Regions from separate parts of the Dactylosporangium sp. NPDC006015 genome, predicted to be linked through region 2. Evidence: riboswitches for the same ligand, from Rfam matches in the RefSeq annotation. Region 2 holds a riboswitch; the other holds the start of a gene.
The links. Region 2 has a riboswitch for glycine ahead of gcvT (glycine cleavage system aminomethyltransferase GcvT). Riboswitches for the same ligand answer to the same signal wherever they lie in the genome.
Positions count from the first base shown of each region.

Region 1 (15,484 bases), on a different contig from region 2:
GCGACGTCCTCGCCCGGGACGCGGCGGTCGCGTCGGTGCGGGCCGGCGACGTCCTCGTCTTCGCCGGCACCGGCGCCTACGGGTGGGAGGTGGCGCACCACGACTTCCTGCGCCACGCCCACCCGCAGTTCATCACCGTGTGACGCGCGGCGCGAACTGGGACCGGACCGCGCGCAGCGCCTGCCGGCGGGCGTCGCCCTTGAGCGTGTCGACGTACAGGACGCCGTCGAGGTGGCCGGTCTCGTGCTGCAGCGCCCGGGCGAGCAGGCCGCTGCCGGACACGGTGACCGGCTCGCCGTGCTCGTCGAACCCTTCGACGGTGGCGTGCATCGCCCGCGGGGTCGGGAACCACAGCCCCGGGATCGACAGGCAGCCCTCCTCGCCGTCCTGGGCCCCGTCCAGCGCCGTGATCGTCGGGTTGACGAGGTAGCCGACCTGCTTGTTCGCCGCGTACGAGAACACCCGCAGCCCCACCCCGATCTGCGGCGCGGCGACCCCGGCACGGCCCGGTTCACCGGTCACCGTGTCGAGCAGATCACGCACGAGCGCACGCAGCTCGGCATCGAACGAGGTCACGGTCTCGCAGGGGGTGCGGAGCACGGGATCGCCCAGCACGCGGATCGGTCGGATCGTCACGCGTCACAGGCTACTTCGGGGCGGCGTGAACGATCGTTGACGAGGGCCTAAACTGTGCCGACTTCCCACCCCCGGAGGCACACCCATGGCCTACCAGGCCGACAGGGCGGACGTGCGGTCACACCGCAAGAGCCCAGCTCAGCGCCGATCACGACGCCGGTTAGTGATCATCGGCGCGGTCGTTGCCGCGCTCGTCGCCGGCGGCGCCGCTTACGGCGGCGTCCGGCTGCTGCAACCGTCCTGTAACGGGACGGTCACCGCGAAGATCGTCGCGTCGCCGAGCACCGCGCCGCTGCTGCAGTCCCTCGCCAAGTCGTGGACGGACAGCAACCCGGCGGTCGCGGGGCGTTGCGGCCGTGTCGAGGTCACCGCCCGGGAGACCGCGTCGATGGCGCAGGCGCTCGGCACCGACTGGGACACCAAGACCGGCTCCCCGCCGGACGTGTGGGTGCCGGACTCGACCGCGTGGGTGCGGCGGGCGTCGACGGCGGCGATCGCCGAGCGGATGATGCCGGACCTCCAGCCGATGCTGGCCCGCACCCCGTCGGTCCTGGCCATGCCGAAGCCGATGGCGGAGGCGCTCGGCTGGCCCGGCGGCGAGCTGTCGTGGCAGGACGTCATCAACAAGGTCGCCGCCGACCCGCAGGGCTGGGCGAAGTACGGCAAGGGCGACTGGGGCAAGTTCAAGTTCGGGATGAGCGACCCGCTGCAGTCGACCGCGGGCCTGCTCGCCCTGATGGCGATCCTCGACGGCAACGACGACGGTGAGGTCACCGCCGACGAGCAGGCGACCCTCGCCAAGCTCAAGCAGGAACGCGCCGTCTACACCCCGACCACCGCCGCGCTGCTCGCCGACCTGGCCAAGGCCGACGGTCAGGGCGACACCGCCGCGCTGCAGTACGTGTCGGCGTTCCCCGCCCTCGAGCAGGACGTCCTCGCCTACAACAAGACCAACCCGAAGGTGCCGCTGGTCGCGGTATACCCGTCCAACGGCAGCGCCGACGCCGACAACCCGTACCTGATCCTCGACGCGCCCTGGGCGGAGAAGGACAAACAGGACACGGCGCGGCAGTTCCTCGCGTACCTGCGCGGGCCGCAGGGGCGCAAGGCGTTCCTCGACGCCGGGTTCCGCGACCCGAACCGCGACGCCGGCACCGCGCTGAGCGCCGACAACGCGTTCAGCGCGAAGATCAAGACGGTGCCGCGGGCGGTGCTGCTGCCGGAGTCGGTCAAGCAGTCGATGGACTCGTGGACGGCGCTGACCCGCCCCACCAACGTCCTCATCGTCCTGGACATCTCCGGCTCGATGGCCGAGCAGGTCCCCGGCACCGGCCGCAACCGCATGCAGCTGGCGAAGGACGCCGCCCGGCAGGCCGTGCAGCTGTTCGACGGCGACGTCGACGCCGGCCTGTGGGTGTTCTCCACCCGGCAGAACGGCCAGCAGGACTACAGGCCCCTGATCCCGATCGGCCGGGTCGGCGACCAGCTCAGCGGCAAGTCCCGCCGGGAGCAGATGGTCGCCGCGATCGACAAGCTGACCCCGGTCGGCGACACCGGCCTGTACGACACGGCCGCCGCCGCCCAGCAGGCCGTCGTCGACGCGTACCAGCCCGGCGCCACGAACCTGGTGGTGCTGATGACCGACGGGAAGAACGACGACCCGACCGGCGGCCTCAGCCTCGACCAGCTGCGCCCGAAGCTCGAGGCGAACGCGGCGTCGGACAAGAAGGTGCCGATCGTGACCGTCGGGTACGGCAACGACGCGGACTTCGCGGCGCTGCAGGAGATCTCCCGGGTCAGCGGCGGCACCCTCTACACGTCGAAGACCGCGTTCGACATCAACGAGGTCCTCCTCACCGCCATCTTCGGCAAGGTCTGACGCCTGGTGCCGGTCCGCTCACCATGAGAGCGGACCGGCCCGCCGTCAGGCGCTCAGGGCCGCCTTGATCGGGGCGGTCTTCGCGGCGGCCTCCGCGACCTCGGCGACCGGGTCGCTGTCCCAGACGATGCCGCCGCCCGCCCACACGTGCGCGAGACCGTCGGCGACGGCGACGGTGCGGATCGTCAGCCCCAGGTCGACGCGGAGGCTGCCGTCGGCGCCGTGGCCGATCCAGCCGGCGGCGCCCATGCTCGGGCCGCGCCCGACCGGCTCCAGCGCGCTGACGACGTCGATCGCGGCGAGCTTCGGCGCGCCGGTCACCGAGCCACCCGGCCACACGGCACCCAGCAGCCCGGCGAGGCCGACGCCGGGCGCCAGGTCGGCGCTGACCGTCGACTCCGCCTGCCACAGCCGCGACCAGCGGCGGATCGCGAACAGCTCGTCGACGCGGACGCTGCCGGTCCGGGCGACCCGGCCCAGGTCGTTGCGCTCCAGGTCGACGATCATGACGTGCTCGGCGCGTTCCTTCGCCGACGCGAGCAGCTCCGCGCGGCCCTGCGCGGTCGCCGGGCGGGTCCCCTTGATCGGGCGGGTCACCGCGCGGCCGCCGGCGACCTCGACGAGCGTCTCCGGCGACGCGCACGCCACCCACCAGCCGCCGTCCGCGCCGGACAGCACCCCGCCGTAGCGGGCGCCCGGCAGCGCCGCGACCCTGGCGAGGGCGGCGCGGGGGTCGCCGGCGAACGGGGCGCTCGCGTGGCCGACGACGTTGGCCTGGTAGACGTCGCCGCGGGCGATCGCCGCCCGGACCGCCTCGACCGCGGCGGCGTGCTCCCCCGGGGTCCAGCTCGGCGTCCACGGGCCCACCCGGCCGTCGCCGGGCATGGCCGGCCCCGCGAACGCGTACGGCGGCGGGGTGTGGGCGTAGACGACCGCGACGAGGTCCGGCACGCCCGGCGCCGGCGACGCCACGGCCGACGGCGGCGCCAGGAGCACCGCCGCGCCACACACCCCGTCCGTCACCGTCCGTGACCGTGACACGTCGGAGACGGGCAATCCGGCGTCGACGAGGAACGCCTCCAGCAGTTGCAGAGGGTCACCGCCGTCGCGGGAACGCCACTCCAGCCGGGAACGCTCCCAAACGTGCGGCCGGCACGCCGGTTCCGACCCGGGAGGGTGCAGATCCACCGTCCCGGGCCAATACCCGACGACCGGTCCTAATGGGCTCATACGAATGGCGGATTATCCCCAAGTTGTGCCGTCACATGTGCGGATTCGTGTCGTTGGCCGTAGTAGCGTGCATCACTGGTCATGTGAACAACCCCACAGGCCCCACCAGAACCTCTCAAACGGAGACCCCGGATGCTCTGCCAGCACCAACCAGCGTGCCCCTCGGCCCACGACTCCGACCACGAAGCAGCCAGGATCCTGGCCTCGCACCCCGAGCAGGGGTGGAGCCTCCTGTGCAACGGAGTGATCGTCTTCGAGGACACCGGAGAGCTGCTTCCTGACTGCAGCGTGATCGAACCGCACCGCGGCCCTGCCATGCACGTCCTCGTCGAAGCCGCCTGAGCGATCACGCTCCGTAGCCGCTCACTCCTCGAAGGCTGATGCCGGCGGGCACGAGCAGACCAGGTTCCGGTCGCCGTAGCTGTCGTCGATCCGCCGCACCGGCGGCCAGTACTTCGCCACCGTCACGCCGGCCGGGTAGGCGGCGAGCGACCGCGGGTAGGCGTGCGCCCACTCGTCCGCGGTGACGACCGCCGCCGTGTGCGGCGCGCCCGCCAGGGGGTTGTCCCCCGCCGGCCACTCCCCGGACGCCACCCGGTCGATCTCCTCACGGATCGCGATCATCGCGTCACAGAACCGGTCCAGCTCCGCCAGGTCCTCGCTCTCGGTCGGCTCCACCATCAGCGTGCCCGACACCGGGAACGACATCGTCGGCGCGTGGAACCCGTAGTCGATGAGCCGCTTCGCGACGTCCGCCACGCTCACACCGGTCGCCTTCGTGATCGTGCGCAGGTCCAGGATGCACTCGTGCGCGACGAGGCCCTCGCTGCCGCTGTACAGCACCGGGTAGTGCTCCCGCAGCCGCGCCGCCACGTAGTTCGCCGCGAGGACCGCCGTCGCCGTCGCCTTCGTCAGCCCGTCCGGGCCCATCAGCCGCAGGTACGCCCACGGGATCGGCAGGATCCCCGCGGACCCCCACGGCGCCGCCGACACCGGCCCGACCGGAGCCGCCACACCGTCCTCCTCCAGGATCGGGTGCGACGGCAGGAACTGCGCCAGGTGGGCACGGACCGCGACCGGACCGACACCCGGGCCGCCGCCGCCGTGCGGGATGCAGAACGTCTTGTGCAGGTTCAGGTGCGACACGTCCGCCCCGAACTGCCCCGGCTTCGCGTAGCCGAGCAGCGCGTTGAGGTTCGCACCGTCGACGTACACCTGGCCGCCCGCCTCGTGCACCTTCGCGCACAGGTCGGAGATCCCCGTCTCGTACACCCCGTGCGTCGACGGATACGTCACCATGATCGCGGCAAGCCGGTCCCGGTGCAGCTCGATCTTCGCCTCGAGGTCACCGAGGTCGACGTTGCCCAGCTCGTCACACGCCACCACCGCGACCCGCATGCCCGCCATCACGGCGCTCGCCGCGTTCGTGCCATGGGCGCTCGACGGGATCAGGCACATGTCCCGCCCGGTGTCGCCCCGCGACTGGTGGTAGGCGCGGATCGCGAGCAGGCCCGCCAGCTCGCCCTGCGACCCCGCGTTCGGCTGCAGCGACACCGCGTCGTAGCCGGTGACCTCCGCCAGCCACCGCTCCAGGTCACCGATCAGCTTCCGGTAGCCCTGCGTCTGCGCCGCCGGCGCGAACGGGTGCACGTTGGCGAACTCCGGCCAGGTGATCGGCTCCATCTCCACGGTCGCGTTGAGCTTCATCGTGCACGACCCGAGCGGGATCATCCCCCGGTCGAGCGCGTAGTCCATGTCGGAGAGCCGCTTCAGGTACCGCAGCATCGCGGTCTCCGACCGGTGCGTGGAGAACACCGGGTGGCTCAGGTAGTCGCTGGTGCGGCGCAGCTCGGCCGGCACCACGTCCGCCGTGTCCAGCGCGGTCACGTCGACGTGCGCGAGACCGAACGCGGCCAGCACGTCACGCAGGTGCCCGAACGTCGTCGTCTCGTCGCACGCGATGCCGACCCGGTCCGCGTCGACCTGCCGCAGGTTGATCCCCCGGTCCGCGGCGGCACCGACGACGTCCTTCGCCTTCCCCGGTACGACGGCCGTCACCGTGTCGAAGAACGCCTCGTGCTCGGTGGTGACACCGCCGGCCCGCAGCCCCGCCGCCAGCCGCACCGCCATGTCGTGCGTGCGGGACGCGATCTCCCGCAGCCCGTCGGGGCCGTGGTAGACGGCGTACATGCTGGCCGTGACCGCGAGGAGCACCTGCGCGGTGCAGATGTTGCTGGTCGCCTTCTCCCGCCGGATGTGCTGCTCACGGGTCTGCAGGGCGAGCCGGTAGGCGGGGGCGCCGTCCGCGTCCTTGGACACGCCGACGAGCCGCCCCGGCAGGGTCCGCTCCAGACCCTTGCGGACCGACATGTAGCCGGCGTGCGGGCCGCCGAAGCCCATCGGCACGCCGAACCGTTGCGCGCTGCCGACCGCGACGTCCGCGCCGAACGCCGCCGGCTCCTGCAGCAGGCACAGCGCGAGCAGGTCGGCGGCGAACGTGACGATCGCGCCCTTGTCGTGCGCCTGCCCGGTGATGTCCGCCAGGTCACGGACCGCGCCGGACGCGCCGGGGTACTGCAGGTGCAGGCCGAAGAACTCCGCCGGCAGCTCCTCGGTCCGCAGGTCCACCGTCTGGACGTCGATGCCGAGCGGCTCCGCCCTGGTCCGGATGACGGCGAGGGTCTGCGGCAGGACGTCGCTGTCGACGACATACACGTCGGCCTTGACCTTCGACGAGCGCCGCGCCAGGGTCATCGCCTCAGCGGCGGCGGTCGCCTCGTCCAGCAGCGACGCGCCCGCGACCGGCAGCCCCGTCAGGTCCGTGATCACCGTCTGGAAGTTGAGCAGCGCCTCGAGGCGGCCCTGGCTGATCTCCGGCTGGTACGGCGTGTACGCCGTGTACCACGACGGGTCCTCAAGCACGTTGCGCAGGATGACCGGCGGCGTGTGCGTGCCGTAGTAGCCGAGGCCGATCATGCTGACGAGCGTCCGGTTCGCCGACGCGAGGGCGCGCAGCTCCCCCAGCACCTCGGCCTCGGACGCGGCCAGGGGCAGCTGGAGCGGCTGGTGCCAGCGGATCGAGCCGGGGATGGCCGCCGTCATCAACGCCTCGACGGAGTCGTACCCGACGGTTTTCAGCATCGTCGTCTGCTCGTCCGGCGACGGTCCGATGTGCCTGCTGGCGAAACTGGTCATTGGCCACACTCTTTCGGATCCGGGGGTCGGGGCTGCGCACGTCCCTCCCCCTCTGTCGTGTGGCCTCCAGAGGTGCCAACCCGTCGCGGTCCTTCTGCCTGAGAGGTTCCGGGGAGGATTTGCCCCTTCGGCGTCGCCCTGAACTCAGACGATCTCTCCCGCGCGGGTATTGCCGGCGATGCCTAATCTACCGGTTCTTTGACCATGGTCACGCGCCCGTGGTCCACACCACAGCGCGTAGCGCATCCTAGGACGCTAGGTTCATGGCTTACAGCGGGCTGAATTCGCGTCGACCATCAGAAGGCTGGCGTCCACCGCCTCGAAGTCGCTGCCCTTCAGCCCCTTGAGCGCGTTGAGCTGATCGTTGCTCCACCGGTCGTCCTGCGTGCCGGAGAAGAACCACGGCGAGCCGTTGTCGGCGAGGACGGCGCCGTACTGCTTGAGCGCCTGCGCCACCACCCGCGCCTGCGCCGGGAACTTCGAGATGTCGACGGACGCCTTCAGCCGGAACCGGGCACCCATCGGCGGCAGGTTCGCGTCGACGCTGCTGGACGCCGCGTGCCGGGCGGGCCACACGTACGCGTTCCTCGTGCGCGGCGCGGTGAACCGGATCGCGTGGTCGATCCTGCCCTTGGCGGCCTCGTCGGCGCGCGGCAGCCCGGCGAGGATCGACAGGCCCGCGGCGTCCGCCGACGTCCAGCCGGCCTTGCGCAGGTCGTTGCGGCGCAGGTCGAACACCGCCCCGGAGCCGGCCTTCCACGATCCGTCCGCGTTCGGGCGCGCGGCGTACAGCTCGTACACCTTGCAGGCCGCCGTGTCGTGCACGATGACGTGCCGGTCCCCGTCGGCGTTCGGCCCGCCCTCAACCTTGGCGTTGCGCGGGATCGGGTACGGGCCCTTGTCGCTCTCGTCCGCGTACTCGAAGCTGACCTTCACGCCGGCCTGCCCCTGCCCGACCGTCGTGACCGGGATGCCGAACGGCGCGCCGTCGATGAGCCCCGAGCCGAAGTCCGGGTGCGCGTGCGCCTGCGCCCCGATGCTGCCGACCCACGCCGCCGAGTCCCGGTGCACCGGCAGCCTCGACACGTCGGCGTGCCACACGTTGTCCGCGGGGAAGATCGTGCACGCCCCGCTCGGCGCGGACGCGGACTGGCTCGCGGCGCCCAGGCCGCCGGCGCCGGACCCGCCCGTCGCGCCCGTCGCGCTCGGCGTCCCCGAGGCGGGTGCGGCGCTGCCCTTGCCCGGCGAGCTGCATCCGCTGACCGCCAAGACGGCGACGACGGCCAGCGCGGCGCTGCGCTTCAATGATCCTCCTCGGGTCGGCCCCCGATCCTCACGGACCTGCGCGCACAGTACGCGCACCCTGTGTCCGACCCGCAGCGCACCATCGCCGCGCAGCGCCGCCGTGCCGGGTCAGTCCGCCGCGCCGGCGGCCAGCTCCCGCACCTCCTGCGTGCAACGGCACGCCGCGGCGAACCTGGCCGCCCACCGGACCGCCTCGTCCCGGTCCGGCACCTCGAGGAGCGCGAACCCGCCGATGTGCTCCTTGGTCTCCGGGAACGGGCCGTCGGTGACCGAACCGTCCGCGGCCACGACCGTCGCGGGCTGCGCCGGCACCCCACCGCCGAACACCCACACGCCGGCGTCGCGGGCGTCCTGCGCCACCTCCTGCGCGGCCTTCGTCACGTCGGGCACGTCCTTCTCGGCGACGTTCATCCACCCCTCGTCGAACGAGACCAGGTAGTGCGGCATCCTGTTCCTCCTCGCCTCCGGCGGCCCCTCCGGCCGCCGCTCACCCGTCCTACGAACGGCCCGCCCCGGATCCGACAACCCGCCGCGACAAATTTCCGTCGGTGCCAGTCCTACACGGTCAGGGCGTGCCGGGTCCGTGCCGCTCGACGAGATCCAGGAGCTCGTCGACGGACCACTGGTCGTAGGCGTGCTCGCCGTACTTCGCGGCGAGGACGGTGCCGTCGGGGGCGATGAGGAAGTCGGCCGGGAGGCCGAATCGTCCGCCGGCCGGGGTGAGCGACGGCGGGCGTTCGCGGCCGCGGAGCAGGGCCCAGGTGCTGCGGGCCACGGCGCGCAGGATCGTGGGCCAGACGCGGGGGTCGAGCAGGGCGCGGCGGGAGGACTCGACGCCGAACTCGCGGTACAGGCGCTTCTGCGGGTCGGGCACGACCGGGAACGGCAGGTCCGTCACGTGCTCGCGCAGCGCCGCCGCGGTGGAGTGGAACACGACGACCTCACGGACGCCGGCCGCGGTGATCTCGGCGTGGCGGCGGACGATCGAGCGCAGGTGCAGGTTGCAGACCGGGCAGCCGGCGAAGCGGCGGAACTGCAGGTGCACCAGCAGCGACGGGTCCGGCACGGCGACCGGCTCCCCCACGACGACCTGCAGGCGCCGGGAATCGACGACGAGCATGACACCTCCGCGTAAGCGTACAACGTACTCTTACGGGCAAGCGTAGGCGTATGACGTACGCTGTCAAGTGCCATGCCTCGACCGCGATCACTCACATCCGCGCAGATCGCCGCGGCGGCGCTCGCGGTGCTCGACCGTGACGGGCCGGCCGGGCTGACCATGCGCGCCGTCGCCCAGCAGCTCGGCATGGGCACGATGAGCCTGTACCGGTACGTCGCCGACCGCGAGGAGCTCGAAGGCCTCGTCGTCGAGCTGGTGCTCGGCGCCGTGGACCCCGCACCGCCGGAGGGCGGCGGCTGGCAGGAGCGGGTCACCGTCATGGTGGAGCGGGTCCGCGTCGCGGTCGGCGCCCACCCGGCCGTCGTCCCGCTGACCATGACGCACCGGCACCGGTCACCCGCCATCCTGCGCTGGTCGGAGACGGTGGCCGGCATCCTGGCCGAGACCGTCACCGACCCGGAGCGCAGGGTCGTCGCGCTGCGGGGGCTGCTGTCGTACCTCGTCGGCGCGATCCAGCTCGAACACCTCGGCCCGCTGTCCGGCCCCGGCACGGCGGCCATCGCCGGGCTCGACCCCGCCGCGTTCCCTCACATGCGGCAGCTCGGCGGGGCGGCCCGTCAGGTCGGCGCCGACGAGGAGTTCCGCGGCGGTCTCGCCCTCCTGCTCGCCGGCATCAGCGGCGGGCCAGGGCCAGCTCGTACGAGGACGGCGTGACGTTCGGGAAGATGCCCGTCAGCGACCCGACGCCGCAGCGGCGCTGGAGCAGCTCGCCGATCACCGACCGGTAGTCGGTGGTGGACGTCAGGTCGCCGGCCGTGAGCTTGGCCGGGGCGAGACCGGGCCAGATGCCGTGCACGCGGCCGCCGCGGACGTTGCCGCCGAGCAGGAGCATGGCGTTGCCGTTGCCGTGGTCGACGCCGCGGGAGCCGTTCTCCGCGACGCGCCGGCCGAACTCGCTGAGCGTGACCAGGGTGACGCGGTTGAACGCGTCGCCGAGGTCGGTTGCGAACGCCGCCAGGGCCAGGGCGAGCTCCGTCAGGTGGTCGTGCATCCGCTGGCCCTTCACCGGGCCGCCGAGACCCTCGTGCATGTCCCAGTCACCGAAGTCGACGGTGGCCGCCATCAGGCCGACGTTCGACTTCACCAGGCGCGCGACGTCGCACAGCGCCTTGCCGAGGGCGGTCGACGGGTAGGTCGCCGCCGGGGTGTACGCGCCGAGCGCGGCGACGGTGCCCAGGGTGGCGTTGACGGCGCGGGCCGGGTCGGCCATGACCGCCGGGGCGCCGTCGAACAGCTTGGCGATGGTCGCGGCCATCGGCGTCTTGGCGTCGTTGCCGGAGAGCTTGAAGCCGTCGACGGACGACATCGACACGTCCGGGGACGGGCCGGCGAACGCGCGGGCCGGGGACGTCGCGCCCATCGCGACGCCCGCGGTCGGGGCGGAGGCGCCGGTGACGCCGAGCATCCGGTCGAGCCAGCCCGTACGGACGGACGTACCGGCGGCGGCGCGCTCCATCTCCTCCATCGCCTGGAAATGCGACCGGGACGGGTTGGGCTGGCCGACGGCGTGGACCGCGCCGAACGTGCCGGCGGTCCAGCGAGGCAGCAGCGGCGCGAACGCCGGGTGCAGGCCGAACATCCCGTCCCCGGCGATCACCGACGCCTTCGGCACGGCGATGGTGGGGCGGGCGGTGTAGTAGTCGGGGTCGCCGATCGGGACGACGGCGGACAGCCCGTCAAACCCGCCGCGCAACGACAACACGACGATGGTGTCGCCGGTGTACGGTGTGCCGGCGAACGCCAGCCGGGTCGCGAGGCCTTCCCCGACGAGCCCGGTGAGCGCGGCGCCCGCCCCGATCACGGCGGCCCGGCCCAGCAGCCCGCGCCGCGAAATACCGTTATCGGTAATACAGCAATCCATCATGACGGTCACCTGGCCAGGTAGTAGGGCGAGTCGAGGATCAGGGCGATGAGGTGCGGCAGCCGGCCGGCGACGGCGGGGTCGGTCGCCTTCAGCGGGCTCGACACCGACTTGTTCAGGAAGCCGAGCAGGGCCGCGCTGTGCGCCGCCTGCAAGGGCTGCCCGACGAGGCGGGTGGCCAGGGCGTCGAGGAACGCGCCGTGCGTGGCCGGCAGCGTCGGCACCAGCGTCGCGAGCATCGACGCCGGGCGCACGAGCTGCTTGGGGTACCAGCCGGCGGCGAGGTTCAGGTGTGCGTTCCAGCGGATCAGCAGGCCCGACGGGGCGGTCCAGGCGGCGGCGACGTCCGGGTAGCCGTTCGGCGGTGCCCAGCGCATCGGGGCGTGGCCGGCGGCGACGAGGTAGTTGTACAGGGCGCGGACCCCTTCGGTGCCGGACGCCTCGGGCTGCAGGCCCAGTCGGCGGACCGTGCCGATGAGGTCCTCGAGGGGGGTGCGGACCTTGGCGCCGACGGACGCGGCGAACTCCGGCGACGTGAACAGCGCCCGCAGGACCGGCGCGATTGCCGATTTCTGTTGCAGGTACACCTCCCGCAGCTGCTGCACGAGGGCCGCCGGCGGGTCGTCGGAGACGAAGCGGACGCAGAGCTTGCGGGCCACGCGCTCGGCGGTCGCCGGGTGCTGGGCGAGCATGTCCACGAACGCGAGGGCGGCCGCTTCCCCGCCGCCGGCGGTCGCGTTGTCGTGCCGCCAGCCGAGGATGGTGACGGCGCCGGTCGCGTGCTGGGTCGCGTCGAACTTGTACAGGCCGGTGGTCTTGTCGACGGTGAGCCCGGTGAGCAGCCGCGCGGCGTCCTTCACGTCGGCCTCGGTGTAGATCAGCCCGACGGTGTGCAGCTCCATGAGCTCGCGGGCGTAGTTCTCGTTGGGTTTCGCCTTCGTGGAGCTGCGGTTGTCGAGGTACGACAGCATCGCCGGTGACGTCGCGGACGCCTTCAGCAGGTCGGCGAACGTCCCCAGGGCGTGCCTGCGGATCAGGGAGTCGTAGGCGCCGCGGCTGTCCCAGACGTCGCTGGACGGGCAGGTGACGTTGAGGTGGTTGGACCACATGTCGACCATGACCTCGAGCAGCTGCCGGTTGCTCCATGCGGCGCGCGCGACGGCGGCGGCGCCGAGCTGCTGCATGGCGTCCCAGCCCCCGGACTTCATGGCGCCGGCCTTCACCTTGGCGCGCACCCCGGCGATGTCGAGGTTGGCCATCGGGTACCGCGTGAGCAGCTTCGCGCACGCGGCGTCGTCGATGGTCGCCGGGGCGAGCTGCCGGTCCAGCCACGCGACGGCACCGAGCTTGCGCAGCTCGGCCTCGCTCGCGGGAGTCGGCCCGAACGTGGCGCGGCGCAACAGATGCAGAACCGGGTCCTGAGGGGTGAAGGCGGTCACGCAGTCCAACGTCGACACCGACACGGCCGGCCTGACCGACGCCCCCACCACGCTCCCACCCGGCAACCGCTCCGCACCACCGGATTACCGGATTACCCAACCCAACAATCCGGTGGGCGGGCGGGTGTGTGCGTGGTTGCGTCGAGTGCCGTGTTGGTCTCGGCGTGGGGCCGGTCGAGTGACACGCCGGCTGCGGTTCTCTTGGCCAGCGGATTACCGGATTACCGCACCCAACAATCCCGCCACATCGACCATCGGAACGGTGCGACCAAGAAGACCGCAGCGACCGAGACGGCGATCGAGTGGCCGCACCGACACCAAGCCAGCAATGACGGGACCGCGAAGACGCCCACCCAATTGCCGAATTGCCGCACCCAACAATCCGGTCGCCGCGACCAGCTGGACGCCGTGACCAGCAGGACGCCACGACCAGCAGGACGCCACGACCAGCAGGACGCCACGACCAGCAGGACGGCACGACCAGCAGGACGGCACGACCAAGCGAGCCACAGTGGAGGCGGCAGTCGACCGAGTCCGCGCCGGGAACAACACGGCAATCAACGGGTCCGCGTAGATGCCCGGACACCCGCCCAACGGATGCCCGATGCCCGCCCAACGGATGGCCGGAATACCGGATTTCCGCAACTGGCAATCCGGTTGCAGCGACCGGCACGACGGGGTGAGAAGACCGCAGCGGCCCGGAGAACCGCAGTGGGCGTAATGCTCGACCCGGGGGCCGCGCCGGAGCTGGCATGGTGGTCGACGGGGGCGCGGAGATGGCCGAACGCCCGTCCGGCGGATTATCGAATTGCCGCACCCGACAATCCGGTTCCAGGGACCGACAGGACGGTGCGGGCGAGGAGACCACAGTGGCCGGAGAACCGCAGTGGGCGCGGTGCTCGGCCAGGGGCCACGCCGGGACTGGCACGGCGATCGGCGCGGGACGCAACGATGGTCGCGCGCATGCCTGGCGGATTATCGGATTGTTGGGGCCGGCAATCCGGTGGCGGCGACCGAGCGGACGGTGGCGATGAACTCGGCGATCGACGGGTGTGAGCCGGCGCCCGAGCGGTAGGCGAATCTCGTCCGGCGTCTCGTTGCGAGCGGGGTCAGCACGACGCCGGGTGGGGGTGCTGGGGGGCGCAGGGCCAGCTCGGGGACGACGGCGACGCCCTGGCCGGCGGCGACGAGGGTCAGGACGGTCACGAAGTCGTCGGCGTGGTGGCGGGCGCGGGGCAGGAAGCCGGCGGCCTCGCACGCCCGGAGTGTCATCGTGTGGCACAGCGTGCCCGGCCCGGCGAGAATCCACGGCTCGTCGCGGCACTGCGCGAGATCTAGGGGGCGGGTCGCCGCGAGGTACATCGTCTCGTCCAGCAGCGGGGCCGTGTCCAGCGCCGGGTCGGGGGCGATCGGCACGAGGTCGTAGTCGTGCACCAGCGCGACGTCCAGGGTGCCGTCGCGCAGCCGGGGCGGGACGAGCGCCGGGTCCAGTTCGTCGACGGTGAGGTCGAGCGCCGGGTGCTCCCCCGCCAGGGCGACCAGCGCCGCCGGCAGCAGCGTCCGCATCGCGGTCGGGAACGCCCCGATCCGCAGCGGGCCCGACAGGCCGGTGCGGGTCGCGGCGAGCGCGGCGGTGGCGCGCTCGAGGGCGGCGAGGACCTCCCCGGCGTGGGCCGCGAGGACCGTGCCGGCGGCGGTGAGCGTGACGCCGCGCCCGGTGCGGGCCAGCAGTGCCGTGCCGGCCTCCCGCTCCAGCGCGGCGAGCTGCTGCGACACCGCGGACGGCGTGTAGTTGTGGGCGGCGGCGACTGCGGCGATGGTGCCGCGGTCGGCGAGGTCGCGCAGGAGGCGCAGCTTGCGCACGTCGAGCATCAGTTCAGCTTATGCTCGACGTCACGAATGTGAACTGGACCTTCCGCTCGGGTGGCGGCGACCCTGAGTACATGGAGCTTGAAGGGATCTTCGTGCCGCTCGTGACGCCGTTCGCCGCTGACGGGTCGGTGGACCTCGCCGCGCTCGACGGGCTGGCCCGGCGGGTGCTCGACGAGGGGGCCGCGGGGCTGGTCGCGCTGGGCACCACCGGGGAGCCGGCGACGCTGACCGGGGCCGAGCGGGCCACGGTCGTGGCCACCTGCCGGGAGGTTGCCGCGGTGTACGGCACGCCGCTGCTCGTCGGGGTCGGTGACAGCTCGACGGCGGCGACCGTGGAGGCGGTCCGGCACGTGCGCGGGGACGCCGCGATGGTGGTCGTGCCGCCGTACACCCGTCCGGGCGCGGCCGGTGTGCTCGCCCATCTGCGGGCCGTCGCCGCCGCGTCGCCGCTGCCGGTCGTGGTGTACCACGTGCCGTACCGGACGGGACAGCCCCTGGACGTCGACACCCTGCTCGCGGTCGCGGCGATCCCAGGAGTGGCCGGCATGAAGCTGTCCGACGGCCCGGTCAGCGGCGACACGGTGACGCTGCTCGGCGCGCTGCCGGCCGGGTTCGCGGTGCTCGGCGGCGACGACACGGTCATCGGCCCACTGCTCGCCATCGGCGCCGCCGGCGGGATCCTCGCGTCCGCGCACGTGGCGACGGACCGGTTCGTGGCCCTCGCGCGAGCCTGGCGGGAGGGGGACGTCGCCACCGCCAGGCGGCTCGGGTCCGCCCTCGCCGCGCTGTCGGCGGCGCTGTTCGCGGAGCCGAACCCGGCCGTGATCAAGGCGGTGCTGCACGCCGCCGGCCGGATCCCCACCCCGGACGTCCGGTTGCCGCTGCTG
Region 1 is NZ_JBEXUD010000004.1:228,648-244,131, reverse strand. Features, by position in the region: gene ABZ321_RS09650 (type III PLP-dependent enzyme) at 1-143, shown strand, start outside; gene ABZ321_RS09645 (peptide deformylase) at 133-636, opposite strand; gene ABZ321_RS09640 (substrate-binding and VWA domain-containing protein) at 800-2,515, shown strand; gene ABZ321_RS09635 (chorismate-binding protein) at 2,561-3,745, opposite strand; gene ABZ321_RS09630 (DUF5999 family protein) at 3,878-4,087, shown strand; gene gcvP (aminomethyl-transferring glycine dehydrogenase) at 4,109-6,940, opposite strand; glycine riboswitch at 7,017-7,111, opposite strand; gene ABZ321_RS09620 (hypothetical protein) at 7,202-8,245, opposite strand; gene ABZ321_RS09615 (YciI family protein) at 8,354-8,692, opposite strand; gene ABZ321_RS09610 (peroxiredoxin-like family protein) at 8,811-9,365, opposite strand; gene ABZ321_RS09605 (TetR/AcrR family transcriptional regulator C-terminal domain-containing protein) at 9,438-10,079, shown strand; gene ABZ321_RS09600 (DUF1501 domain-containing protein) at 10,039-11,226, opposite strand; gene ABZ321_RS09595 (DUF1800 domain-containing protein) at 11,295-12,725, opposite strand; gene ABZ321_RS09590 (LysR family transcriptional regulator) at 13,701-14,597, opposite strand; gene ABZ321_RS09585 (dihydrodipicolinate synthase family protein) at 14,669-15,484, shown strand, end outside.
Region 1: another riboswitch for glycine. It lies ahead of gcvP (aminomethyl-transferring glycine dehydrogenase); the one in region 2 lies ahead of gcvT (glycine cleavage system aminomethyltransferase GcvT).

Region 2 (15,484 bases):
CACGTTCCCGAACGCGGTGCTCAACTCCCCCGCGCTCGGCCTGGCGCTGGACCGGGTCGCGGCCGACCTGTCCGTCACCCCCGCCTCGGTCGTCCTCGCCGCGGCCGCCGCCTCCGCCACCCGGATCACCGGCGTCGACGAGGCCGTCTTCCAGGTCGTCGTCAACAACCGGTTCCTGCCGGGCATGGCGGACGGGGTCACCACGATCGCCCAGGAAGGACTGTTCCACCTCACCGGCACCCGGGTCGCGTTCCCGGACCTCGTGCGCCGCACGTTCGGCGCCGCCATGTCCGCGCAACGCCACGCGTACTACGACAAGCTCGCCCTCGACCGTGACGTCGCCGCCCTCGACAGCACCTGCGACCACTCGTGCTTCGTCAACGACCAGCGGGGGCTGATGCCGGCGCTGGGCTTCGCCGCACCCGCGCCGACGCCGCTGCGCGAGGCCCTCACCCGCACCACGCTCACCTGGCCGGTGGAGCACGAGCCGCGCCGGGGCGTGTCGTTCGCCCTGGACGCCCAGGACGCCCCCGGCGCCCTGGAGCTCGCCATGACCGCCGACAGCGCCCTCATGCCCCGCGACGACATGACCACGTTCCTCTACGGCATCGAGGAGCTGATCGTCACCCAGGCGCTCGACACCCAGGCGCTCGACGCCTAGTGCTGCACCTTCCAGACCCACACGTCGGCGATGTGCTCGCCGGGGCCGAAGAGCTGGTCGGCGGTCTGGCGCACGGCGTCGCTGTTGCCGTGGCTGTCGGCGAGGATGATGCGGTCCGCCTTCCAGTACGCGAGGTCGGTGCGGGCCTGGGCGACGTGCTCGGGGCCGAGCTGGGGCACGACGCCGTCGTTGCCGACCTGGCCCAGCAGGCTCCACGTCGGCGGGTACGTCGGGCCGAACATGGCCTTGTGCTCGGGGTCGTTCGGGTCGGGGGCGAGGAAGTAGCCGCCGGCGATCTTGAAGTCGATGTCCGAGTCGACGGCCCAGCGCATCGCGTCGAGGCCCTCCCACCAGCCGCCGGGGATGACGACGACGGTGGCCTGGTCCGGCACGTGCTCGCGCCACATGCCGCTGCTGAAGAACACGGGCGCCAGCGGCCGGTCGTTCGTCGGTTGCGGCGTCGGTACGAGCGGCAGCAGCGCCATCGCGAGGGCGGCGGCCCACAGCCAGCGGCCCGCGTACGGCAGCGGCTCCTCATCGTCGTCCTGGAACGTGTCCCTGGCCTTGTCTCTGGCCTTGCCCTCGTCCGTGCCGTCGGTGTCCGCGACGGCGTCCGTGGCCGGCGCCTCCGAGGCGAACGCGGCCTCCTCGACCGGCTCCGGCCGGGTGACCGGCGGCGGCACCACGAACCGGTCGACGAGGATCGCCAGCAGCACGCCCACGAGCGGGGTCACCACGAGCGCGACCCGGGTCGGCACCACCGAGTCGAACAGCGGCAGGTCGACCAGGTAGCGCCACGGGCCGTGCCAGGTGGTCTCCTCGCCCTTGTACCGCACGATCGGGCCGAGCGACAGCAGCGAGAACACGACCGCGGTGACGAACAGCGCCCGGGCGCCCCGGTGCCGCCAGAGGGAGGCCGCGGCGGCGGGCAGGAGCAGCAGCAGCGGCCAGCCGAAGAACGTGTTCTCCTCCGTCGGGCCGCCGAGCTTCTCGATGCGCGGGATGTCACCGAGGATGGAGCGGCGGCTGAAGTTCGAGAACCCGTAGAGGTCGGCGCTGAAGCCGTGCACGAAGTCGGGCAGCCCGTGGTACGCCTGCGGGCCGGTGAACTGGTGCCAGAGCGGGTACGCCATGACGACCCCCGCCACGAGGGCGGTGACGCCGAGCGCCGGCAGTGCCGCCCGCGCGGCCGGGAGCATCTCGCTTGGCCGCAGGAACACCAGCAGGAACACCAGCAACGCGAACGCCGCGAGGAACAGGACCTCTTCGTTGATGAAGCACTGGTACACGACGAGCGCGGCGAGCACGAGACCCTTGCGGACCGTGTCGCCCGGCTCGCGCATCCGGAACACGGCCCACAGGATCAGAGGGATCATGAACTGGCCGGCGATGTTGGGGTGACCGGTCGTCTGCGAGATCATCGCGGGGCCGAAACCGCAGAAGAGCGCTCCCAGGTAGGCTGCCGTCCGGGTCCGGACCACGCCGCAGCGCAGCAGCATGAAGAACCAGGCGATGGCGGTGCCGGCCGGCGCGATCGTGCTGATGACGGCGAACGTGACCGGCGCCCCGAACAGCAGCGTGATCGGGGCGAGCGGGAGGGCGAGGCCCAGGATGGACGTGTTGGCCATCAGGTTCACGCCCAGCGGGGCGTTGAGCTGGTCGGTGAAGAACGGGGTGTCACCATGGGTGAACAGCCGCGCGGCGTGCGTGAGCACCCACTCGAAGAAGACCTGGTCCTGGTTGTTGTCGGCCAGCATCCGGGTCTGGGGTGCCGCCCACAGATGGTGGAAGAGCACGACGGAGAAGACCACGTAGCTCACGACGACAAGCGCGTTCTTTCCGCCGGTTTTCACGGGTGAGACCATAGCTGTCCAGGGGCCCGTGACGCACGCACTGGCCTCCCGGCATCGACGCCGATAAACTACGCCAATTCCGGATAACATGATCAGACCGTTGGATCGCCGAGCTACCGAGGAGAACGCCGTGCCGCCTGGAGGCGATCGGGATCGCAGTTCGGAGATCCTCGGTGACCAGCTCATCCAGTCCGAGGTGCTCGAGGGCCTCGCGATGGCGAAGAACCACCGCAAGTGGTTCGTCGCGTTCGCGACGCCGTACCTGGGCGACGACCCGATCGAGGTCAGCGCGGGCCTGGGCGACTATGCGGCGGAGTGGCTGGAGCACGCTCCGCGCATGACGGTCACGGAGGCCGACCCGGACCGGCTGCTCGCGCTCAAGGAGCGCTTCTCGGCCAACCGCGAGGTGTCGATCCGCGAGCTCATGCTGCCCAGCGACATCACCGCCGAGCACAGCGCCGCCGTGTCGTACAACGTCCTGGAGCACATCGAGGACCACCTGGGCGCCCTGCGCACCATGCGCTCCCTGGTCCGCCCCGGCGGCCACGTGATCATCGTGGTGCCGGCGTTCCCCTTCGCGATGGGCCCCGCCGACATCGCCACCGGCCACGTCCGCCGGTACACCAAGAAGACCATGCGTGAGGTGCTGCTCGCCGCCGACCTGGAGATCGAGAAGCTGCACTACGCCAACTCGCTCGGCCTGATCGGCTACTACGTCTCCACCTGCCTCCTGCGCCAGAAGCCAGGCCCCGGCATGATGGTCAAGTTCTACGACTCGACGGTCGCCCCGATGACCCGCTTCGCCGAACGCTTCGTCACCCCACCGTTCGGCCAGTCCGTGATCGCGATCGCCCGCCGCCCCGCCTGAAAGTTTCGCCACCACCACCACCACCCGGACCCCAGCCACACGACGTCGCCGGCGGTGTCGGTCAGGCACCTCTCCGTAAGGTCCACCTGCCCCACCGCCACGCCCCGCCGTTCGGCCAACCGTCAGCCGGGAAACTTTCGCGCCGCCACCCGGAACCACTACGCCCCCGGCGCTCCGAGCCCGGGCTTCACATGGTGCACAAAAAACCGCGGCAACCCCGGCGAAAGAAACCCGACCGCAGGCCCATCAGAACCCCCGGGCACCGGCGACCCGCACACTGCCCTGACAAGGCCGCGTCCGGACAGCCGGACGCGGCGAGGTCTCCGGACGCAGCCCTCGCCAGCCAGGTCGTCACGCAACGCGACGCACACCGCCGTCCAGCCTGCGCCGCTTCCCCCGCCCACCCGGCCCAATTCCCCCAGAGTAGGCCAGCCGCTCGATCCGCAACTCTCGCACCACCGCCCCAACCTCAGCCGCAACCAAAGTTCAGCCACCCACACACCCCCAACCTCAGCCCGGCGGCCCCCACACCCCAGCGTCAGCCGCAACCCAGGCCCGGCCACCCCACACACCCCCGACGTCAACTCAGGCCCAGCCGCCCACGCCCCGGATCCGCAACCGCTGCACCACCGCCCCGACCTACGCGCCGCGCTCACCAATACCGGCACCCCCACCGACGCCCGCAACTCCCCCACAGCAACCTCACTCCACCCGCCCAACCTCCCCCGCGCCCCAACACAGACATTGGTCAATGCCCGCGTTTGCGGCTTTTGCGCAATAGACATTGCGCGATCCACCCCCAAGATGATCTCCAATTGAGGGGTAGATCGCACAGCGTCGATCTCGGAGATCGGACATCTCCGGGCATTGACCAACGTCTGCGCGAGGGTGACGCGCGGGGACACGCCAGACCGACCAGCGAGATCGATCCCGGAAATGGACATCCCTGCGCGGCGAGGGGTGGCGGTGGCAAGGGTGGTACGGAGGAAGTGTTACGGGTCGTGGGGCGCGCGGGTCTGTGGATCCGGACCATCGAACCGAAGGGGATGAAGTGAACCTGCGCCACCTGTCCGCGGCCGGGGTTGCGGCCGTCGTGCTGCTCGCCGGGTCGGGGTGCGGACCCCAAGGCCAGAACCAGACCCAGGGCCGGAGCCAGACCGGCACGGCTCCGTCCGCCGGCGCTGGGGCCGGCGCCGGGGGCGCCGCACCGTCGAACAGTCCGTCCAGCACCGCCGCGGCGTCGCGCGGGGCGTCCGGGGGTGCGCCGGCGAAGTCGGCCGCGGGGAACGCACCGCCGCCGTTCTTCGCCGCCGTGCCCGCGGTGCCGGAGGTGAGCGAGGCCGTGGCGGCGGGTGCGGTACGGCAGCAGCAGCGGGTGGCGGGCCGCGACAACGGGCAGAGCACCCGGCACGGCGACCGGTCCGTCTGGATCTTCGACGACACGACGCTCAAGGAGCCGTGGGGTTTCCTGTCCAACAGCGGCGCGGCCACGAAGGACCTCGACGCGGGAGACGGCATCGACCTCACGTCGAACAACCCGGTCACCGTCGACGCGTCGAAGGCGCCGGTGGAGCTGATCCCGAGGTCCGCCGCGGAGAAGGCGTACGAGCAGGCGAACAAGGTGCCGTTCGGGCTCTGGTCGAAGCCGGTGAAGGCGATGGCGACCGCCGGCGGGAAGGCCACCGACTACGCGCTGTTCGGCCACCCCGAGTACGCGCGGCGTGACGGGCTCGTCCAGTACCTGTCGTACTTCCACCCGGACAGCGGCGAACGGCGCCTCATCAGGCTCACGTTCGGCCCGGCTGGAACCTGATGCGGGCGATCCGCTGCTCCCCGCTCGCGGGGTTGAAGTAGGTCAGGTACTGCACGAGACCGTCCTGGCGGGCGTACTCCGGATGCGCGAACAGCGCGTAGTTGGCCGCGTCGCCGCCCGCCGGGACGGGCGCCGCCTTCACCGGCTTCGACCACGGGCCGAACGGGGCGCCGCCGACCTGGAACATGACGTCGTTGCTGCCGTACGGCATGAACGTGTTGATCCACGCCTTCAGCGCCGGGGCGTAGAGGACGGTCTGCCCGGCCGCGCCGGCGGCGATCGTGAACGCCCCGGCCGCGGGGTCGGCCGTCCAGCCGCCGCCCGTCCAGAACGTCCACTTGCGACGGTCCGTCACGTCGGCGAGGCCGACCTTGCCGAGTTTGCAGCCTTGGTACGTGCAGGCGCCGTACGCGTAGAGCACGTCGCCGACGGTGACGGCGGCGGAGCTGAACCCCGCGCCGTCGGGGAAGAACATCGTCGGGTCGGTGCCTTCGAGGCTGGTGACCGCGGGGCCGTTGACGGCGGTGAGGCGGGTGACGGCGCCGGTGCCCATGTCGATCGCGGCGATGCCGGTGCCGAGGCCCTTGCCGATGGGGCCGGTGCACGGGTCGGCGGCGCGGCACAGCTTGCCGTAGAACACGAGGATCCGGCCTCGGGCGGGGTCCGCGACGACAGGACCGGGCCAGAACGCGAACCGGGCCGGGTGGGTCCGCTCGTACTCCAGCTCGGTCCCGCTACGGACGATCAGCTCGACCGGCGGCTTCGACGCGTCGACGGCGACGGGGCTGCCGGAGGTGAGGTCGATGCCGTCGGACGCGTCGAGGTCCTTCGTGGCGGCGCCGCTGTTGGACAGGAAGCCGAACGGGTCCTTGAGCGTGGTGTCGCCGAAGATCCAGACGGACCGGTCGCCGTACCGGGTGCTCTGCCCGTTGTCGCGGCCCGCCACCCGCTGCTGTTGGCGCACCGCACCCGCGGGCGCGAACTCGGCCACCTTCGGCACCGCGGGCACGGTGGCGAAGAACGGCGGCACGGACGGGGACGGTGCGGCCGGGGAAGCGGCGGGCGAGGACGGCGCGGGCGCCTGGGCGGTCGCGGGCGGCCGGGCGGCCGGCACCTCCCGCCGCGGCTCGTCGGGCTGCCGCCACACCGTCACGCCGATCACGAGCGCGAGCGCCAGGGCCGCGGCCCCGCCGGCCAGCGCGAAGGCCTTGAGCGCCCACCCGCCGGCGGCCGCCTTCGGTGGGGGCGCCAGGAGCGGCAGGCCGGCAAGGAGGCCCTCCGCCGCCGGGAGCCGGCGGGACCGCTCCGTGCACTGTGGACAGTCGCGGACGTGCCGGGCGATCCGCTTGCGCCACAACGGGTCCGGCTCGCCGTCCCAGCCGGCCACCACCTCGCGCAGCGCCGGGCAGCCGGGCGACGCGTCCAGGGCACGGACCACCGAACGGGCCACGTCGAGCTGCTCGCGCATCCGCTGCACCCGCACCCCGGCGTACGCGGCCGGCAGGTCGAGGACGTCGGCGACCTCGGCGCGGGTCAGGTGACCACCGGCCTCCAGCCACCACAGCGACAGCACCGTGCGGTGCGCCGGGTCCAGCCAGCGGGCCGCCTCCGCGATACCCCGCTGCTCGACGTCCAGGACCTGCCGCAGCACGGCGAGGCCGACGAAGTCCGCCGACGGGTCGGCGGTGTCGGGCAGGCCGTCCGGCTGGTCCTCGCCGCGGGTCAGCCTGGCCCGGCGGGCCTCCGCGCGGGCGTCGGCGAGCTGCCGCAGGGCGATCGTCACCACCCACGACCGGAAACGCCCGGCCTGCCGTACCGTCGAGACCCCCGTCACGACCCGGACCATCGCGTCCTGGACGATGTCGTCGACGTCGAGGTCCCGGTCGGCGCCGCGGCCGACGACGGAGTAGACCAGCGGCAGGTAGCGCGCGGCGAGGGCCTCCACGGCGGCCCGGTCACCGTCGCGGGCCGCCGCCACGAGGACCTCGTCGGACTGTGCCACTGTCGTTCCCGTCTGTTCCTTCACCCTCTGGCGGACCCCCTCCGGTCTCGTGTCATAACACTTTCCGGGCTTGACGGGGCGGTGCGGCGGGACTTACGGTCCTGACCACAACCGCATATCGCGCTGCACGACCCGCGACGGGAGAGCCCTCGGTCAGTCCGAGGCGCCGAAGGAGCAACGTTCTCCCCAGAATCTCTCAGGCATCGGTACCGCCGCGGTCAGGCGACTCTGGAAAGTCAGGACGATCCGTGTCCTGCGCCCACGGTGCAAACCGTCCCGCTCGTCGCGGGCGGCGAAGCTCTCAGGCTCCGATGACAGAGCGGGGAGGTCACCCAGCAGGGGTGCCGTCCGCGACGGCATCCGGACCCAGGGAGCCTCCGTGACACCGCTCTTCGACGTGCACCGCGATCTCGGCGCCACCTTCACCTCCTTCGCCGGCTGGCGCATGCCGCTGCGCTACCAGGGGGACCTCGCCGAGCACCACGCGGTGCGGCGCGCCGCCGGGTTGTTCGACCTGTCGCACATGGGCCAGCTCGAGGTCACCGGCGCCGAGGCGGGCCGGTTCCTCGACTACGCGCTCGTCGGCAGGCTGTCGGCGATCGAGGTGGGGCGCGCCCGGTACACGATGCTGTGCCACGACACCGGCGGGGTCCTCGACGACCTCGTCGTCTACCGCCTCGCGGACCGGCGCTACCTGGTGGTCGCGAACGCCGCCAACACCGCCGTCGTCTTCGCGATGCTCCGCGAGCACGCCGACGGCTTCCACGTCACCGTCCGCGACACGTCCGCCGACTGGGCGCTGATCGCCGTGCAGGGGCCTTCGGCGGCGTCGATCCTCGACCCGGGGCCGCTGCGGTACTACGCGATCCGCCCGTTCCCGCTCGCCGGGCGGGACGTGCTGCTGGCGCGGACCGGGTACACCGGCGAGGACGGCTTCGAGGTCTACTGCCGCCCGGATGACGCCGTCGCCGTGTGGCGGGCGCTGCTCGACCGCGGCCCGACGCCGGCGGGGCTGGCCTGCCGCGACACGCTGCGCCTCGAGGCGGGGATGGCGCTGTACGGGCACGAGCTGTCCGTCCGGCGGACCCCGCTGCAGGCCGGCCTCGCCCGCCTCGTCGACTTCTCCAAACGCGACTTCGTCGGCGCCGCCGCCCTGCGCCGCCAGCGCGACTCGGCGCCGGTCGAGGTCCTGGCCGGGCTCGTCACCGGATCCCGGCGGGCGCCGCGCGCCGGTTACCAGGTGCTCGACCCGGCGACCGGCGCGGTGGCCGGCACCGTCACCAGCGGCGCGCTGTCGCCGACCCTCGGCCATCCCGTCGCGATGGCGTACGTGCCGTCCGCCCTCGCCGAGCCCGGGACCCGGCTCGCCGTCGACGTCCGCGGCGCGAGCGTCGAGGCCACCGTCGTGCAACTGCCCTTCTACGTCGCACCGCCGAAGTGAACGTCATGTCGTCGAACCAGCCGGAGATGAGCGCCATGTCCGCGATCCCGTCGCACCTGTCCTACACGCGTGACCACGAGTGGTTCTCCGACGGCGTCGTCGGCATCACCGCGTTCGCCGCGTCCGCGCTCGGCGACATCGTCTACGTGCAGCTGCCCGAGGTCGGCACGCTGGTCACCGCCGGCGAGCCGTGCGGGGAGATCGAGTCGACGAAGTCCGTCAGCGACCTCGTCGCGCCCGCCGACGGCGTCGTCGTCTCGGTCAACCCGCTCATCGCCACCGAACCGGGAGCGGTCAACGACGACCCGTACCGGCGCGGCTGGCTCTTCACGCTCCGCCTCACGGGCGCCGCCCCCGAGCTGCTCGACGCCGCCGCCTACGCCGCCCTGGTCGGGTGAGCCCGGTGGCGCTGAGCGCGTTCGACCTGTACTCCGTCGGCATCGGCCCGTCGTCGTCGCACACCGTCGGCCCGATGCGCGCCGCCCGCCGCTTCGCGTCGGCGCTGGACGGGCTGCCGGTCGCCCGGGTGCGGGCGGAGCTCTTCGGCTCGCTCGGCGCCACCGGCCACGGCCACGGCTCCGCGAAGGCCGTCGTCCTCGGCCTGCTCGGGGAGGACCCGGCGACCGTCGACACCGACACCGCCGACGAACGCGTCGACGACGTCCGCCGCACCGGCCTGCTCCGCCTCGCCACCGGCCGTGCCGTCGCGTTCTCCGTCGACGACGACGTCGTCCTGCACCGGCGCAAGTCGCTGCCCGAGCACCCGAACGGCATGCGGTTCGCCGCCTTCTCCGCCGACGGCGCGCCGCTGCTCGAGCGGACGTACTTCTCCGTCGGCGGCGGCTTCGTGGTCGGCGACACCGGCATCGTGCCCGACACCACGCGGCTGCCGCATCCGTTCGCGACCGGCGGCGAGCTGCTGGCCCTGTGCGCCTCGCTGGACCTGCCGGTGAGCGCCGTCATGTACGCCAACGAACGCGCCTGGCGCCCCGACGCCGAGACCCGGGCCGGGCTGCTGCACCTGTGGTCCGTCATGCAGGCGTGCGTCGACCGTGGCTGCTCCCGCGACGGCGTCCTGCCCGGCGGGCTGCGCGTGCCGCGGCGGGCGCCGGCACTGTACCGCGACCTGAAGGCCTCCGCCGACGGCGCCGACCCGCTGAAGGTCCTCGACTGGGTGAACCTCTACGCCCTCGCCGTCAACGAGGAGAACGCCTCCGGCGGCCGCATCGTCACCGCCCCGACCAACGGCGCCGCCGGCATCATCCCCGCCGTCCTGCACTACTACACGCGCTTCGTCCCCGGCGCCACCGACGACGGCGTCGCCCGCTTCCTCCTCACCGCCGCCGCCATCGGCATCCTCATCAAGGGCAATGCCTCCATCTCCGGCGCGGAGGTAGGCTGCCAGGGCGAGGTGGGCTCGGCGTGCGCGATGGCCGCCGCCGGCCTGTGCGAGGTCCTCGGCGGCACCCCCGCCCAGGTGGAGAACGCGGCCGAGATCGGCCTGGAGCACAACCTGGGCCTCACCTGCGACCCGGTGGGCGGCCTCGTCCAGATCCCCTGCATCGAACGCAACGCCATCGCCAGCGTGAAGGCCATCAACGCCGCCCGTCTCGCCCTGAACGGCGACGGCAGCCACAAGGTCACCCTCGACAAGGCGATCCGCACCATGCGCGACACCGGCCGCGACATGTCGGTGAAGTACAAGGAAACCGCCCGCGGCGGCCTGGCCGTCACCGTCATCGAGTGCTGAGACTGTAGTTCCCCCGTGGCTGGATCGCGTGTGCGCATGGGCGCTCGGGGACCTGTCCATTCACGGTGATCCATGGCGCGGGTATCATGTAGGTGGGAGCCGCACAGCGCCGCGGACAGCATCTGAGCTGCGCCGCAGGCGTCGCCATGCATGCAACTCGCATCGACGTGACGGAGTTCCCAGTGCAACTTTCAGCCCGTATGAGACCGTTCGCCATCGGCGCGGTCGCCACCCTGGCCGCCGCGGTGGCCGCGGTCGTCGTCGCGCAGAGTCCCGCCGCCGCGCACGGCTCGGTCACCGACCCGCCGTCGCGCAACTACGGCTGCTGGGCCAGGTGGGGCAGCGACTTCCAGAACCCGAACATGTCCCAGACCGACCCGATGTGCGCCCAGGCCTGGCAGGCCAACCCGGACACGATGTGGAACTGGAACGGCCTCTACCGTGAGGGCGTCGCCGGCAACCACCAGGCCGCCATCCCCGACGGTCAGCTGTGCAGCGGTGGGCGTACGCAGAACGGCCGGTACGCCTCCATGGACACCGTCGGGGCGTGGGTCGCCGCGACGAAGCCGAACAACTTCACGCTGACCCTCACCGACGCCGCCCAGCACGGCGCCGACTACCTGCGCGTCTACATCACCAAGCAGGGGTTCGACCCGACCACGCAGCCGCTGACGTGGGCGAGCCTCGAACTGGTCAACAGCACCGGGCGGTACGCGCCGGCGCCGCAGTACCAGGCGCAGGTCAACGCCGGGAGCCGGACCGGCCGGCACGTCATGTACACGATCTGGCAGGCCAGCCACCTGGACCAGTCGTACTACTTCTGCAGTGACGTGATCTTCACCGGTGGGCCCGGGCCTTCGAACAGCGCGTCGCCGTCGCGGTCGCCTTCCACGTCGCCGTCGGCCTCGCGGTCGCCGTCGACGTCACCGTCGGCGTCGGCGTCGGTCTCGGTGCCGCCGGGCGGCTGCTCGGCGAGCTACGCCAAGACCAGCGAGTGGAGCGGCGGCTTCGGCGCCAACGTGACCGTCACCGCCGGCGCGGCCGGGACCAACGGCTGGACGGTCCGCCTGACCTGGGCCAACGGCCAGACGATCACCTCGTTCTGGAACGCGGCGATCACGTCCAGCGGGGCCGTCTCGACGGCCACGAACGTGAGCTACAACGGCAAGCTGGGCGCCGGGCAGTCCACGAGCTTCGGCTTCAACGGCTCCTGGAACGGCACCAACTCGGCACCGGCGGTGACCTGCACCGCCACCTGACCCCGCGCCTTGCGGAGCACATGACTTTCGAGATAGCTTTCATGAAAGCTTTTCTCGGAGGTGTACGTGCATCGTCAGGTGCTCATTCAGAACGCTCACGTCGTGCCCGGCAACGGTCCGGAGTTGCCGGGCACCGACGTTCTCTGTACCGGCGGCGTGATCACGGCCGTCGGTCCTTCGCTCGCCGCCCAGGCCGATCCCTCGTGTGACGTCATCGACGCGACGGGGCTCACCGTGACCGCGGGGTTCGTCGACGCGCACCGGCACGTGTGGCAGGCGCCGCTGCGCGGCTCCGGCGCCGACATGCCCATGTCCCGGTACTTCGTGGAGGTGCTCGGCGCCGCCCTGGCCGCGATGTCCCCCGCCGACGCCGGCCGGGCGACGCTCCTCGGCGCCCGCGCGGCACTCAACGCGGGCGTCACCACGGTCTTCGACTACAGCAACGCGACCCACTCCCCCGAGCACACCGACGCGGTGGTCGAGGCGTTCGAGACGTCCGGCATCCGCGCCGTGGTCGGGTTCTGCGACCCCGCCTCACTCGGGCGCGCCACCGGCCGGGTCACGGGCGCGCTGTCGATCCTCGGCCCCGAGTACGGCGACTGGGACACCGCCGCCGCCGCGATCAGGCGGGGCCGGGAGCTCGGCGTGATGGTCGCGGCGCACGTCGCCGGCCCGTGCGTGCGGCGGCTGCACGACGAGGGGCTGCTCGGCCCGCACCTGCAGCTCGTGCACCTCAACGCGGTCACCGCCGACGACGCGAAGCTGCTCGCCGAGTCGGGCACGGCCGTCGTGGTGACGCCGACGGTGGAGGCGGTGATGGGGCACGGCGGGTCCGCGTACGGGCGGCTGGCGGAGGCCGGCGCGCGGCCCGCGTTCGGCGTCGACGTCGTGATCAACAACCCGCCGGACCTGTTCGAGCCGCTGCGGGACACGCTGCGCACGGCCCGGCTGGCGACGGGTTCCGCGTCGGTGCCGCCGTCCGGGGACCTGCTGCTCGCGGCGACACTCGACGGCGCCAGGGCCGTGGGTCTCGCCGGCGTCGTCGGTACCGTCGAAGCGGGCGGACGCGCCGACCTGCTGCTCCTGGACGGGCTCGGCCACCTGCGGGGCGACCGGGCGGGCGCGGTCGTCTCGTGCGTGACCGCGTCGGACGTGCGGACCGTGCTGGTGGACGGCCGCGTGGTGAAGCGGGACTTCGCCCTGCTGGTCTGACGTGCGTCGGGGGCGGGACGCGCGCGCGTCCCGCCCCCTGTTTCGCGGGTGGATCAGAAGTTGTCGGCGGTGCGGATCCGGCCGCGGAGGAAGGCGCCGGAGGTGGTCAGCTGGTTCGGGTTCGTCCAGCTGCCCGCCGAGCAGGTGCCCGGCTTGAACGCGGCGCTGCTCTCGTTCGCGTCCGAGTACGTCCAGTTCGCGTAGCTGATCTTCTTCGAGTCGAGCAGGTCCAGCCATGCGGCGCTGCTGTTGAGGTCGACGTTGCCGCCGCCGGTGTAGGTGACCGTGCCGAACTCGGTCACGAAGAGCGGCAGCCGGCCGGCCGCCCGCGACACCACGTTGCGGTAGTTGTCCAGGTGCGATGCGGCGTAGAAGTGGAACGTGTACATGATGTTCTGCGCGTTCACCGGGTTCGACACGATCTCGGACTCGTCGGTGCCGTCGGACACGCCGAGCGACGACCAGCCGCGGGTGCCGACGATCACGACCGCGTCGGGGTCGGCCGCCCGGATGACCGGGATGACCTGCTCCGCGTAGGACTTGATCCCCTGCCACGACACGTTGTTGGGCTCGTTGGCGATCTCGTAGATGACGTTCTTCTTGTTCGCGTTGCGCTGCGCGACCGAGGCGAAGAACGTCTTGGCCCGGTCCAGGTTGTAGTTCGGGTCACCCGGCGTCAGCGTGTGGAAGTCGATGATCGCGTACATGCCCTTGGACTCGGCCAGGTCGACGTACTGGTTGACCTGGTTGGTGAACCCGGCCGGGTTCGTCTCGTAGCCCTGCTCCTGCACGTACATCGCGATCCGCAGCAGGTCGGCCTTCCAGTCGTCGGCAAGCGCGGCCACGGAGGCGTTGGTGACGCAGGAGGCGAACCACTGGATGCCGTGGGTGCTCATGCCCCGCAGCTGGATCGCCTTGTTGTTCTGGTTGCAGAGGTTGACGCCGCAGACGTGCAGCTGCCCGTTGGCCGCGAGCGGCGTGCCACCCTGCGGCGGCGTGCTCGGGCTGGTGCTCGGCGACGGGCTGCTCGACGGGGACTTCGACGGCGTCGGGCTGTTCGTGACCCCGCCGGTGCAGGTCACGCCGTTGAGCGTGAACGTCGCCGGCGTCGGGTTGGCGGCGGTCCACGTACCGTTGAAGCCGATGCTCGTCGACGCGCCGGTCGCCAGGCCGCCGTTGTAGTCCAGGCTGCGGGCGGTGACCGCGGCGCCGCTCTGGCTGAACGTCGCCGACCAGCCCTGCCCGACCTTCTGCCCCGCGTCGGGGAACGTGAAGCCGAGCGTCCAGCCGTTCACGGCGTCGCCGAGGTTGGTGATCGTGATGTTGCCGGTGAACCCGCCCGGCCACTGGTTCACCGTGTACGCGACACGGCAGCCGCTGGCCGCGGACGCGTTGACGGCGGGCAGGACGATGATCCCGGTGACCGCGAGGGCGGTGGCGGCGCCCACCGCGAGGAGTCCACGTTTGTGCAAGACCTTCATGACCGGCGATCCTGGGTGCTCCTTCCGGGTGACGCCAGTTACACCGATGTCCCGGGACATCTCTGACCTGGCCCTTTCCCCAGCTCAGCACCCTTGCCGCCGGCCTTGTCGGCACCACGACGGTCGTGAAACGTTCATGCCCGCTACCGTTGAGGCGTGAGCGGGCCGCAGGCCCGCTCACCATAGGCGCAGGGTGGCTCGCGGCGACGCCGGAGCGGAGCGGAGGTGTCGGCGTGAGCGGACTGCAGCGGTTTGAGAAGCGTCTCGAGGGTCTGGTCGAGGGCGCCTTCGCCAAGGTGTTCAAGGGTGTCGTCCACCCGGTGGAGATCCTCAACGCGATGCAGACCGAGGCGAACGCCGGGAAGACCAGCATCCCCGGCGGCCGCATCCTGGTCCCCAACCGCTACGTGATCGTCCTGTCCCCCGCCGACCACGAGCGCCTGGCCGCGTACGCCGCCGCCCTCGCCCGCGAGCTCGCCCAGTCGCAGGCCGAGTACATCGGCGAGCAGGGCTGGGCCGTCTACGGCGACATCCTCGTCGAGGTGTCCCGCGGCGAGAACCTGGAGACCGGCCTCTTCCGCGTCGACGCCCAGGTGTACACCGGCGCGGACCAGCGCACCCGGCGCGGCCCCGACAGCGGCGTCCGCCTCGTCACGGACGACGGCTACGCCCACGCCGTCCAGCGCGGCAGCACCGTCATCGGCCGCGGCGACCAGGCCGACCTGCGCCTCGCCGACACGGGCGCCTCCCGCCAGCACGCCCGCCTCGACTTCGACGGCAACCGGCTCACCCTGACCGACCTGGGCTCCGCCAACGGCTCCCGGGTCAACGGCCAGAAGGTCACCACCGTCACCGTCAACCCCGGCGACGAGATCGTCATCGGCACGACCCGCCTCTCCGTCCGCGTCGAGCACCCCCCGTCCTGACCACCTCTCTTCACACCCAGTCATCCCGACCTCACACGACACGCCGACGATTTGCAGCGTGGTGCTAGGGTCGCTGACAAGAGGAACGCCCGGCGGCCCCGCCCACCCCGTATCCCTCCCGATGTGCCGCTGCGCGGCACGCTGCCCGCGCCGAGACGCGGGGCAGCCCGAGCGCCGCATCCACTGCCTGCCCCCGCCTGCCCCCGTCGGCCCGTTGC
Region 2 is NZ_JBEXUD010000053.1:20,971-36,454, forward strand. Features, by position in the region: gene ABZ321_RS49585 (condensation domain-containing protein) at 1-661, shown strand, start outside; gene ABZ321_RS49590 (hypothetical protein) at 658-2,514, opposite strand; gene ABZ321_RS49595 (methyltransferase domain-containing protein) at 2,729-3,382, shown strand; gene ABZ321_RS49600 (hypothetical protein) at 4,434-5,195, shown strand; gene ABZ321_RS49605 (sigma-70 family RNA polymerase sigma factor) at 5,170-7,197, opposite strand; glycine riboswitch at 7,326-7,419, shown strand; gene gcvT (glycine cleavage system aminomethyltransferase GcvT) at 7,577-8,638, shown strand; gene ABZ321_RS49615 (glycine cleavage system H protein) at 8,644-9,036, shown strand; gene ABZ321_RS49620 (L-serine ammonia-lyase) at 9,042-10,388, shown strand; gene ABZ321_RS49625 (lytic polysaccharide monooxygenase) at 10,589-11,647, shown strand; gene ABZ321_RS49630 (amidohydrolase family protein) at 11,714-12,859, shown strand; gene ABZ321_RS49635 (cellulase family glycosylhydrolase) at 12,913-14,340, opposite strand; gene ABZ321_RS49640 (DUF3662 and FHA domain-containing protein) at 14,574-15,266, shown strand.